Regions from separate parts of the Lysinibacillus sp. YS11 genome, predicted to be linked through region 1. Evidence: riboswitches for the same ligand, from Rfam matches in the RefSeq annotation. Region 1 holds a riboswitch; the other holds the start of a gene.

Region 1 (5,150 bases):
TACAGTTGTTTGCACAGCCTCGTCAATAAGGACAGTCGCATTTTCCATACCTTCCATATGTGTTGCGTCCGTTTTTACTTCTGTTCCAGGAGCCAGTGGTGCTTCTTGTGGGTCAATTAATTCTTCATGAATTACCCACTTATGCTTTTCTATTCGCTTTCCACCAGTTGTAGGCTCATAGGAAATAACATAGGCAGTTGTAGTATAGGCACCTACTATTGTTGCTTCGGCCCCTTTCATACCTTCCATATGTCCATCTGTAATAATGGCTGTGCTTCCTATAGGAAATTTCGGATTTTCAGCTTTTTTTAACGTTACTGGTACTTCGCCAGAACTTGAATGGTTCATTGTAGAATGATCCATTTCTTCAGCAGCTTCATTAGAAGTGGACGCAGGATTTGTTTGATCCTCTGTACAAGCCGATAAACTAATTAGAGCGACTACTGATAATAGTCCGACTGACCATCTTTTATTGAATTTCATATGATATCCTCCTCACTATGTGCTCCTAATGTAGCAAATAAATGTGCAGAAACGATGGATATAACCTATGAAAAACATTTCTTTAGTCTGGCGGGGAGATATGCTATTGAATAGGCATGATCTTCAATGTTTTTTGTAATCTATGGGCGAAGATACCAGCAAAAATAGCTAAAATAATATCTTTTGGTAGTGGAGGAATCATCCAAAGCCAAGCGAGCTTATATGAAAAATTCTCTGGCGCACTTGCCCATAGCTTATAGGCAAAAAACATCCAATTTGTTCCTATCAAATAATTTATAGCCGTTGCTACCAAAGCAGCTACGATAAAACTTTTCTTTGTTCCGCTTCGTTCTACGATTAACCCCGCAACAAATGCCGCAAATATAAAAGTAATAATAAACCCAAAGGTAGGGCTTAAAATTTGGCCAATTCCACCCCCGAAACGAGCAAAGACAGGAGCTCCTGCCAATCCTACGCACATATAAATTGTGCAGGCAAGCGCACCTTTTCTACTACCAAGAATAAGCCCTGCTAAAATTGCAAAGAAGGTTTGAAGCGTAATGGGTACACCACCAACTACCATAAAAGGTGCAAAGGAAGTGATATTAGCACCCACCATCATTAACGTTGTAAATAATCCAATGTAGGTAATGTCAACAGTTCTTAACTTATGGTGACTATGTTGTGTAACAGTTGCCATGATTTCACCTCGTTTTATAAGTTATTACTGCTAGTGTAAAAAACGAATGTATTTGTGTCAACCTTATTATTTAAATAAGTTAACTCAATTGTTGGATTAAATTGAAGTAGACTATCTATCTATAAAAATGTATGATAGAACCGTCACAATTTTATAACTTCAAATACTATTGGTGTGACATTTTGAATGTCACTTAAAAGGGAAGTCGGTGGAAGTCCGACGCTGTCCCGCAACTGTAACGAGGAATCCTATAATATGATTTGCCACTGTTTAAGAATGGGAAGGCAATTATAGGATAGTGAATCGAAGCCAGGAGACCTGCCATTTAGTAATACCTGTAATGCCCACGAGGATGCAAGCAATTACGGACAATAGCTGGATATTTTTCTGACTTTGTTTAATCTTGGGTATTTCTATGCGCATTTTCGCATGGGATACCTTTTTTTATTGCTTCATTCATCAATATTCAGTAGGAGTTTAAAACAGATGAATAAAAAATTTATGTTATTTTCCTTCGTACTTTTCATGGTATTAATTGTTTCAATGACCTTTGCTGTAATGGTTGGCTCAGTTTCAGTTACACCGTTATATGTATGGAAAGTTATTCTTTCTAAAATTCCTTTTATACAAAATTCGATCGAGCAAGATTGGAGTCGCTCTCAGGAAATCATCATCTGGCAAATAAGAGCACCTCGTGTTTTGCTAGCTGTGATAGTAGGAGCGGGGTTAGCTATTGCAGGGGCAGCCATTCAGGCACTAGTACGTAATTCTATTGCAGACCCGTATATTCTAGGGATTTCTTCAGGGGCAGCTGTCGGAGCTACTTCTGTGATTATTTTAGGAGCCTTTTCATTTTTAGGTATTTACGCTCTTTCAATATCCGCATTCCTCGGTTCATTACTTGCCATTGCACTTGTCTTTTTCTTATCACGTGTTGGGGGGCGTGTCTCTATTTTCCGCTTGCTATTGGCAGGCATGGCTGTGTCCTTTATCTTAACGGCTATCTCTAACTTTATTTTAATGATGTCAAAGCAAGAAGGGGCCTTAAAGGCTGTTATGTTTTGGATGCTAGGTAGTTTAGCTGGAGCCAAATGGAATAATATTGTGATTCCAGCTTTCGTATTCTTGGTTGTATTTGGGCTACTGTGGCTACACTATCGCAATTTAAATTTATTATTACTAGGAGAAGAGGCGGCAGTGACATTAGGCGTTAATCTTCAGCAATTCCGTATTCAGTTAATACTACTAGTATCTCTATTAACAGGTGTGCTTGTCGCAGTTAGTGGTTCTATAGGATTTGTGGGATTGATTATTCCCCATATTGTGCGTTTAATTGTGGGCTCAAACTATAAATACGTAATACCTATCAGTGCTTTAATAGGTGGAATATTCTTAGTGTGGGCAGATGCCTTTGCTCGAATTATTATTGCTCCTCAGGAAATGCCAATTGGTATTATTACAGCTTTTTGTGGAGGACCATTTTTCATTTGGCTTCTCCGTCGTAACAACTATTCTTTCGGTGAAGGAGATTAACTTCCATGACATTAGAAGCGAAAAAAGTATCATTCTCCATTTACGATCAGCGTATACTGCATGATGTAAGCATTCAAATAAAAGAAAAGCAATTTGTTGGATTAATTGGTCCTAATGGGAGCGGAAAATCAACATTGTTAAAAAATATGTATCGTCTCCTAAAACCTGAAAGTGGATCGGTAGTATTAAATGAGCAAGATATATTAAAGCAATCAAGCAAAGCAATTGCGAAAAATTTGGCTGTTGTAAGCCAAGAGACACCCGTATTATTTGATTTCACTGTGCATGATCTAGTCAGTATGGGAAGAACCCCACATAAAAAGCTGTTAGAGCTTGATCAAGAGAAAGATTTTCAAATTGTTAAAGAGGCTCTTAGGCAAACGGGCATATCGCATTTAGAGAAACGAAGCTTTAGTTCACTTTCTGGTGGCGAGAAAAAACGTGTCATGGTTGCAAGGGCACTCGCTCAACAAGCACAGATATTAATATTAGATGAGCCGACGAATCATTTAGATATTCAACATCAACTTCAACTTATGGATTTAATTCAGACTTTGCATTTAACCGTAGTAGCAGCTTTACATGATTTGAATATTGCTGCTATGTATTGCGATCAAATTTACGTTTTACAGCAAGGGCGAATAGTTTGTCATGGTACACCAGAGGAAGTACTTACGCCAACAGTGCTGCAAGATGTATTTGGTGTTTTTGCGGATATTCAAATACATCCAATGACAGGGAAGCCGTATCTTACATATGTTCCTGAACAGTTCACGAAGGGGTTTAGCCAAATATAGAAAAGTGTCATCTTCTATTAGATACATAAAACATCCTTTAAGGAGTGACTGTATGCAAATAGCCTTTACGAAAATGCATGGTATTGGCAACAGCTATATCTACCTTGATCTTTTCCAACATGATTACAAGGAAGATATCTTTTGTGAATTGGCTCAAAAAATGGCCAATGTCCATACTGGTATTGGCTCAGATGGATTGATTATTATCCAACCCTCTAAAATTGCTGACTGTGGTATGCGTGTATTTAATAAAGATGGATCTGAGGGGACAAATTGTGGTAACGGTCTTCGCTGTGTTGCTAAGTATATTTTTGAACGTCACATTGTACGACAAGAGCTAATTACGATTGAAACGAAATCCGGGATTATGCTGGCACAGGTAGTGGTGCAAGAAAATCGTGTAATAGAAGTGATTGTCGATATGGGCAAACCTCTCTTATTGCGCAAAGACATTCCGATGTTAGGAAACCCAAATGAGCTTGTCATCAATGAGATATTTCCTTTACCCCAACAATCTCTTTTGGTAACTGCTTTGTTTTTGGGCAATCCGAATACTGTAGTTTTTGTGAATGCGATCGAGCAAGCACCATTAAGAACATTAGGCGGTATTATAGCAAACGATATGAGATTTCCTTATCGTTGCAATGTTGAGTTTGTAGAGGTTGTTCATGAGAAGGCATTAAAATGCTGCGTTTGGGAACGAGGTTCGGGTATAACAGAGGCATGTGGGACAGGTGCTTGTGCAGCGGTAGTGGCTGCTATATTAAATGGTTTTTGTCAGAAGGGAGAAGAGATAGTAGTCCAACTTAGTGGCGGTGACTTAGTCATACGATGGGCTGACAATGATCATATCTGGATGCGTGGACCTGCAGAATTTATCGCGGATGGTATTTATGAATTTTTATCTTAATTACTCCCATTCTTCGTCATGCCATTTTAAATAAGATGAATACAGGACGCCTCCGATTTAAGAGTGGCGTCCTATATTGTAAAGCCATTAAGATACTGCTTTTAAGCCTGCTACACCTACGATAATTGCTATGATACTGATAATACGTGATAGATTTTTGGATTCGCCAAAGAAAATGATATTTACGAGTACAGCTCCAACAGTACCAATTCCTACCCAAACAACATAGGCAATACTTAACTGCAAATAGTTGAAGGATGCATATAAAAGGGCAAAGGACACACCAAAACCACCAATATATAACATTAAGTTTCGTAATGTTTTATGCTGACTATAGAAGCGTAAGCCAATCACACCTATAATTTCAGACAATGCAGCTAAGATAATAAGTACCCAACCCATTATACATTCTCTCCTTTCGTTTGCACCTGCTCTTTAGAGGAATTATCCGCTAATTTTAGACCAATCACACCTAATAATAAAATAATCATGAACAGTCCTTTAATGGCATTAAATTCTCCTTCGAAAATGAAAATATCCATTAATGTGGTACCGATTGCACCTGCTCCGGCGAAAATAGCGTAGACTGTACCAGTAGGTAAGCTCTCACAAGCCTTCGATAAGAAATGAAAATCTATAGCAATGATTGTCACAATAATTATCCAATGCCACCATGAGCTTGCTACGTTAAAGCCAAATACCCAAAGCAATTCAAATAAACTTGTTA
Region 2 (5,150 bases), 1.8 Mb from region 1:
CAAAGACTTCAAAAAGAGCTACAGCTTGCTTATCTATTCATTTCACATGATTTACAGGCCACACGTTTTATGTCAGATCGCATCCTTGTGATGCAGCATGGTCAGCTAGTGGAGGAGATAGGCAAGGATGGGACATATCAGCACCCCGCTTCACAAGCGTTATACAATGCAATTTTGCCATCACACCCGCGGGAAAGAAAAAAGAAGGATAGACCCAATTAAACAGAAACGCCATTTTGAGAAATTAAAAATGGCGTTTTCTTAATTTTTAAAGCAATACAGAAACAAAAATCAATGAAATTAATTATGATATTAACTTTATTGATTTTTTAATCAAAATTATTAATTTTATTATTTACATCTTTAATTTCTTTGTTATATAATCAGCTTAACTTAAAGGAAGGAGTTCACTATGGCTTATCAAGTAATCACAAATTGTCCTGTCTGCAGTAAAACATTGAAAATTACGAAGTTACAGTGTTCTCATTGTCACACGACCATTGAAAATGAGTTTGAATTGTCGAAGCTAGCATCCTTATCACAGGATCAGCTTCATTTTGTGGAAGTATTTTTAACCTGCCGAGGAAATATTAAGGAGGTTGAAAAGGAACTGGGGGTTTCGTATCCAACAGTTCGAGGCAAGCTAAATGATATTATTTCATCCCTTGGCTATGCTCAAAAGAAGAAAAATGAAGTAGATGAGAAAAAAATTGTAAGCATGCTTGAAAATGGCGAAATCACAACAGATGAAGCCATAAAGCTCTTAAAAGACGAATAGGGAGGAACGACCATGAAAGAGGAAATTACAAAAGTGTTAACGATGATTCAAGAGGGCAAAATTGATGCGGATAAAGGATCAGAGCTGATTCAAGTGCTACAACAGAAAGAAGAATCAGAGAATAAATTTGTGGAAAAAACAAAGTATTTAGATAAAACGTTAAAGGTCCGTGTTGTATCCACCGAAAATGATAATGTCACGGTAAATTTACCAATTAAACTTGTCAAAGCCGTATTGATGGCAGGACACAGCATCGCTGCAAGTATTCCGCAATCTGAAAAATACGTAAAAGATATCGACATCAATCTTCTTCTTGAAGCAATTGAAAATGAACTAGATGGACAAATTGTAGATATAAAATCAGCAAACGGAGATTCCGTTGCAGTCTTCATTGAGTAGAGGCGACGAATGATGCATGTAAAAGTGAAAGCAAAAGACGTTCGCTTTACCGTCCCTGTTCCCTATACTGTGCTAACCATTGTCCTCTCCATTTTAACTTCTAAATGGATTCAGCAACAAGCCAATAAGTGGACAAAGGCATACTTCGATAAAAAGAAAATAGACTTTACCTTTCCCCTCATCGACAAAGAAATGCTAAAGCCGATTATCAAGGAACTACAAAATTATAAAGGACTTGTGCTAGTCGATGTCAAAGCTCAGGACGGGACTGAGGTTAAGGTTAGACTATAATCCCAATGATAGAATGGTAAGAGCATGTTATGATAAAAGCATGCTCTTTATTAATGTAATGAGCATCATTTGAAATGGGTAAGAGATGATCATTATTTCAGGACTTACGATAGAGACAACTATTTTTCAATGGTACATAAAATAGAAAATTTCTTTAAACTCAAATTAGAATTCTAGATCCATTTTAATAGAAAATCACGTACATCGTTAAAAATAGATTTTTGATTTGGGTATAAGTGATTAGTGGTAATCTATTTGGAACTACATAATTAAAAATACTGAATAATCCAAAAATAAAGAAGTTTAGAATCTTGATTTACTTTTCATTTGAAGGATGGTACACTTAAAACTATTGAACAACAACTATATATTGTGTTCGTTTTACAAAGGTACTACTACATGTAGTTTAAAAGGGAAGTTCGGTACAATTCCGACGCTGTCCCCGCAACTGTGAAGCTGACGATGATTGCAACCACTGTGCATTTGCATGGGAAGGGAATCAGAGAATGAAGCAAAGCCAGGAGACCTGCCTTTATAAAACAAATTTATCATTTCTTCGGGGATTAAGAGATGGGAACGTCAGTATTTTTGGTATGTTAACGTTTCCATTTAGCCTATCTCTTTAGAGGAGATAGGCTTTTTTATTTTATGAAAAGAGGGATTTCTATGAAACTTTATACGAAAACAATTTGTCCAAAATGCCTATGGGTAAAATCTGAACTACAACGTGCAGGACTTGAAGCTGAAATTGTTAACATCGATCACGATGAACAAGCAAAGCAAACGATTATTGACGCAGGTTTTTTAAGTGTGCCTGTTTTAGAGATGAATGAAACTTTCATAGGAGATGTTCAGGAAATTGTTTCTCAAATTGAGTTGATTGCCCTATGATTGTTTACGCGAGTCGTACAGGTAATGTCCGAAATGTTGTATCCAAATTAAAGGCAGAATGTATCGAGCTCTCGGAAGAATTGCGATTGAACAAGCCATATCTCTTAATTACCTACACAGATGGTTTAGGTGACATTCCAGCAAAGGTACAACGTTTCTTAGAAAAAAACAGGGATTTTTGTAAAGGAGTAGTTGCCAGTGGTAATAGTAACTTCGGTCATCATGTATTTGGTGCTGCTGGTGAGAAAATCGCTGCTACCTATCATGTACCCTTAGTAAGGAAATTAGATTTACGAGGTAATCAAACGGATTACGAAGCAATACAAACGTTTTATGAAACGAGGGTAATGAGATGAAAACCTATTTAAAGCTTAATAATGACGTACTGAATCGTTATAGTACAACTGGATTACTTGAGTTAGAAAAGGACCGCGAAGCTACGCGCCGCTACTTTTTAGAGTATGTTAACGTACGTTTGCGTTATTTTATAGATATTGAGGAAAAAATACGCTATTTAGTTGATGAGGGCTACTATGAGAAAGCATTTATCGACATGTACGAAATGGAATTTATTAAGAAGCTGTACAAGAAAGCCTATGATTATAATTTCCGCTTTCCATCCTTTATGAGCGCAAGCAAATTTTACGATAGCTATGCTATGAAAAGTCGTGATGGGGAAGAGATCTTAGAAAAGTATGAGGATCGTATTGTCATTATTGCTTTGTATTTAGCTCAAGGCAACACGGCTCTAGCAGAACGCTCTGTCGAAGCAATGATGGAAGCCTATCAGCCTGCAACACCAACTGCTTTAAATAGTGGTAAGAAAGCACGTGGTGAATTAGTCAGCTGCTTTAAATTATCAATGGATGACTCCATGAATAGTATTGCTGAAAATATTGGCTATTGTTTAGAGCTATCACGCCTTGGTGGTGGAGTTGGGGTCAACTTAACAGATTTACGTCCATTAGGTGATCCAATTAAAGAGATATTAAATCGTGCAAGTGGTGTCATCCCAGTAGCGAAACTGTTAGAAAATTCTTTCAGTTATTCTAATCAGCTAGGGCAACGAAATGGCTCAGGTGTTGTCTATCTAAATATTTTCCATGCAGACATAGAAAATTTCATTTCATCAAAAAAACCAAATGCTGATGATAAAATTCGCCTCGCTACCCTTTCAACAGGGATTATTATACCTAGTATTTTCTTCGAACTGATGAAACGTGATAAGGATATCGTTTTGTTTAGCCCATATGATATTTTTAAAGAATATGGCAAACGTATGTCTGAAATTTCCATTTCAGACATGTACTACGAGCTACTTGATAACCCTAAAATTCGTAAAATTAAACGTTTAAATGCACGTAAGCTTTACACAGAGGTGAAAAAAGCACAATTTGAATCAGGCTATCCGTTTGAAATCTTTGATGATAATGTCAATAAGGTACATCCTTTAAAAAATATTGGACGTGTCAAAATGTCCAATTTATGTACAGAAATCTTACAAGTACAAGAGACAAGTATCATTACGGACCAGGATCAACCAAATGACTATGGATTAGATGTATCGTGTAACTTAGGTTCCATCGATATCCATGCAGCAAGTAAAGTCAATGATTTCGGCGCATTAGTCGATACAGCCATGCACCTATTAACGAATGTATCGCAAATGACGCACATTAAGAATGTACCGTCTGTTGCAAAAGCCAATCAATTAATGCATTCTGTAGGGCTTGGCTGTATGAACCTCCATGGGCATCTCGTGACAGAAGGCATCCTGTACGGCTCAAAAGATTCCATTGATTTCATGGATCACTTTATGGAAGCGATGAACTATTATTCTCTGAAATCTTCGATGGAAATGGCGAAAGAAAAAGCTGCAACCTTCTACCGATTTGAGGACAGTGATTATGCATCAGGTAGCTATTTTGACCAATATATCAATAAAACTGAAGAAGAACTATCGCCTGCTGTGTTGAAGGCGCTTGGCAATATTCCAATCATCACAAACAAGATGTGGGAAACGTTAAAGCAGGATGTAATGCAGTACGGTCTATTCCATTCCTATCGTTTGGCTATTGCCCCAACTGGTAGTATTTCATATATTCGTAGCTGTACGGCTTCAATCGCACCATGTACAGAGCGCGTAGAGGTTCGTGATTACGCCGATAGTAGAACCATTTATCCAATGCCTCATTTAACAAATGACAATAGTCATTTATATGTGGAGGCGTATGATGTAAATCCGTATGATTTAATTGATTTATATGCAGCTTCTCAAAAGCACGTTGACCAAGGTATTTCCATGACGCTTTATGTAACGGACAATTGGACAACCGAACAATTGGCTAAAGTATACATTTATGCGTGGATAAAGGGCATTAAGTCTGTTTACTATGTTCGTCAACGATTACAAAGCTTAGAGGAGTGTGTAGCATGTCAAATATAATTTATGAGGCAGTCAATTGGAATAAGGCAACAAGTGAGCTTGCCCAAATATTTTGGGACCAGCAATGGAAGCAAATTTGGTTTCCAGAAGAAATTGCGGTCAGTAAAGATATTAAACAATGGAAAAGCTTTGAGCATCAGGACACATATAAAAAAGTATTTGCAGGATTAACCTTACTGGATACTGTACAAACAAATATCGGGATGAATCGTGTTGCTGCTTATACAGACGATTTACAGGAAAAGGCTGTCCTAACCGTTTTTGATGCATTCGAGGCGATACATGCCAAGTCCTATTCTTATATTTTCACAACGCTTTGTACAAACGAAGAAATCGACGAGCTAT

Evidence for each region. A riboswitch is a leader RNA that binds a small molecule or an ion and turns the genes downstream of it on or off. The one in region 1 is predicted to bind cobalamin.
Region 2: linked by a shared signal. The riboswitch ahead of LBYS11_RS11285 (glutaredoxin family protein) and the one ahead of LBYS11_RS20345 (FecCD family ABC transporter permease) in region 1 are both predicted to bind cobalamin.

The regions. Positions count from the first base shown of each region.
Region 1 is NZ_CP026007.1:4,055,016-4,060,165, reverse strand. It holds gene LBYS11_RS20355 (YdhK family protein) at 1-483, opposite strand, end outside; gene LBYS11_RS20350 (biotin transporter BioY) at 587-1,183, opposite strand; cobalamin riboswitch at 1,337-1,524, shown strand; gene LBYS11_RS20345 (FecCD family ABC transporter permease) at 1,670-2,716, shown strand; gene LBYS11_RS20340 (heme ABC transporter ATP-binding protein) at 2,722-3,513, shown strand; gene dapF (diaminopimelate epimerase) at 3,566-4,423, shown strand; gene LBYS11_RS20330 (DMT family transporter) at 4,511-4,825, opposite strand; gene LBYS11_RS20325 (DMT family transporter) at 4,825-5,150, opposite strand, start outside.
Region 2 is NZ_CP026007.1:2,290,347-2,295,496, forward strand. It holds gene LBYS11_RS11265 (ABC transporter ATP-binding protein) at 1-222, shown strand, start outside; gene LBYS11_RS11270 (DUF2089 domain-containing protein) at 413-778, shown strand; gene LBYS11_RS11275 (SHOCT-like domain-containing protein) at 791-1,177, shown strand; gene LBYS11_RS11280 (hypothetical protein) at 1,187-1,468, shown strand; cobalamin riboswitch at 1,839-2,017, shown strand; gene LBYS11_RS11285 (glutaredoxin family protein) at 2,135-2,359, shown strand; gene nrdI (class Ib ribonucleoside-diphosphate reductase assembly flavoprotein NrdI) at 2,356-2,715, shown strand; gene nrdE (class 1b ribonucleoside-diphosphate reductase subunit alpha) at 2,712-4,805, shown strand; gene nrdF (class 1b ribonucleoside-diphosphate reductase subunit beta) at 4,793-5,150, shown strand, end outside.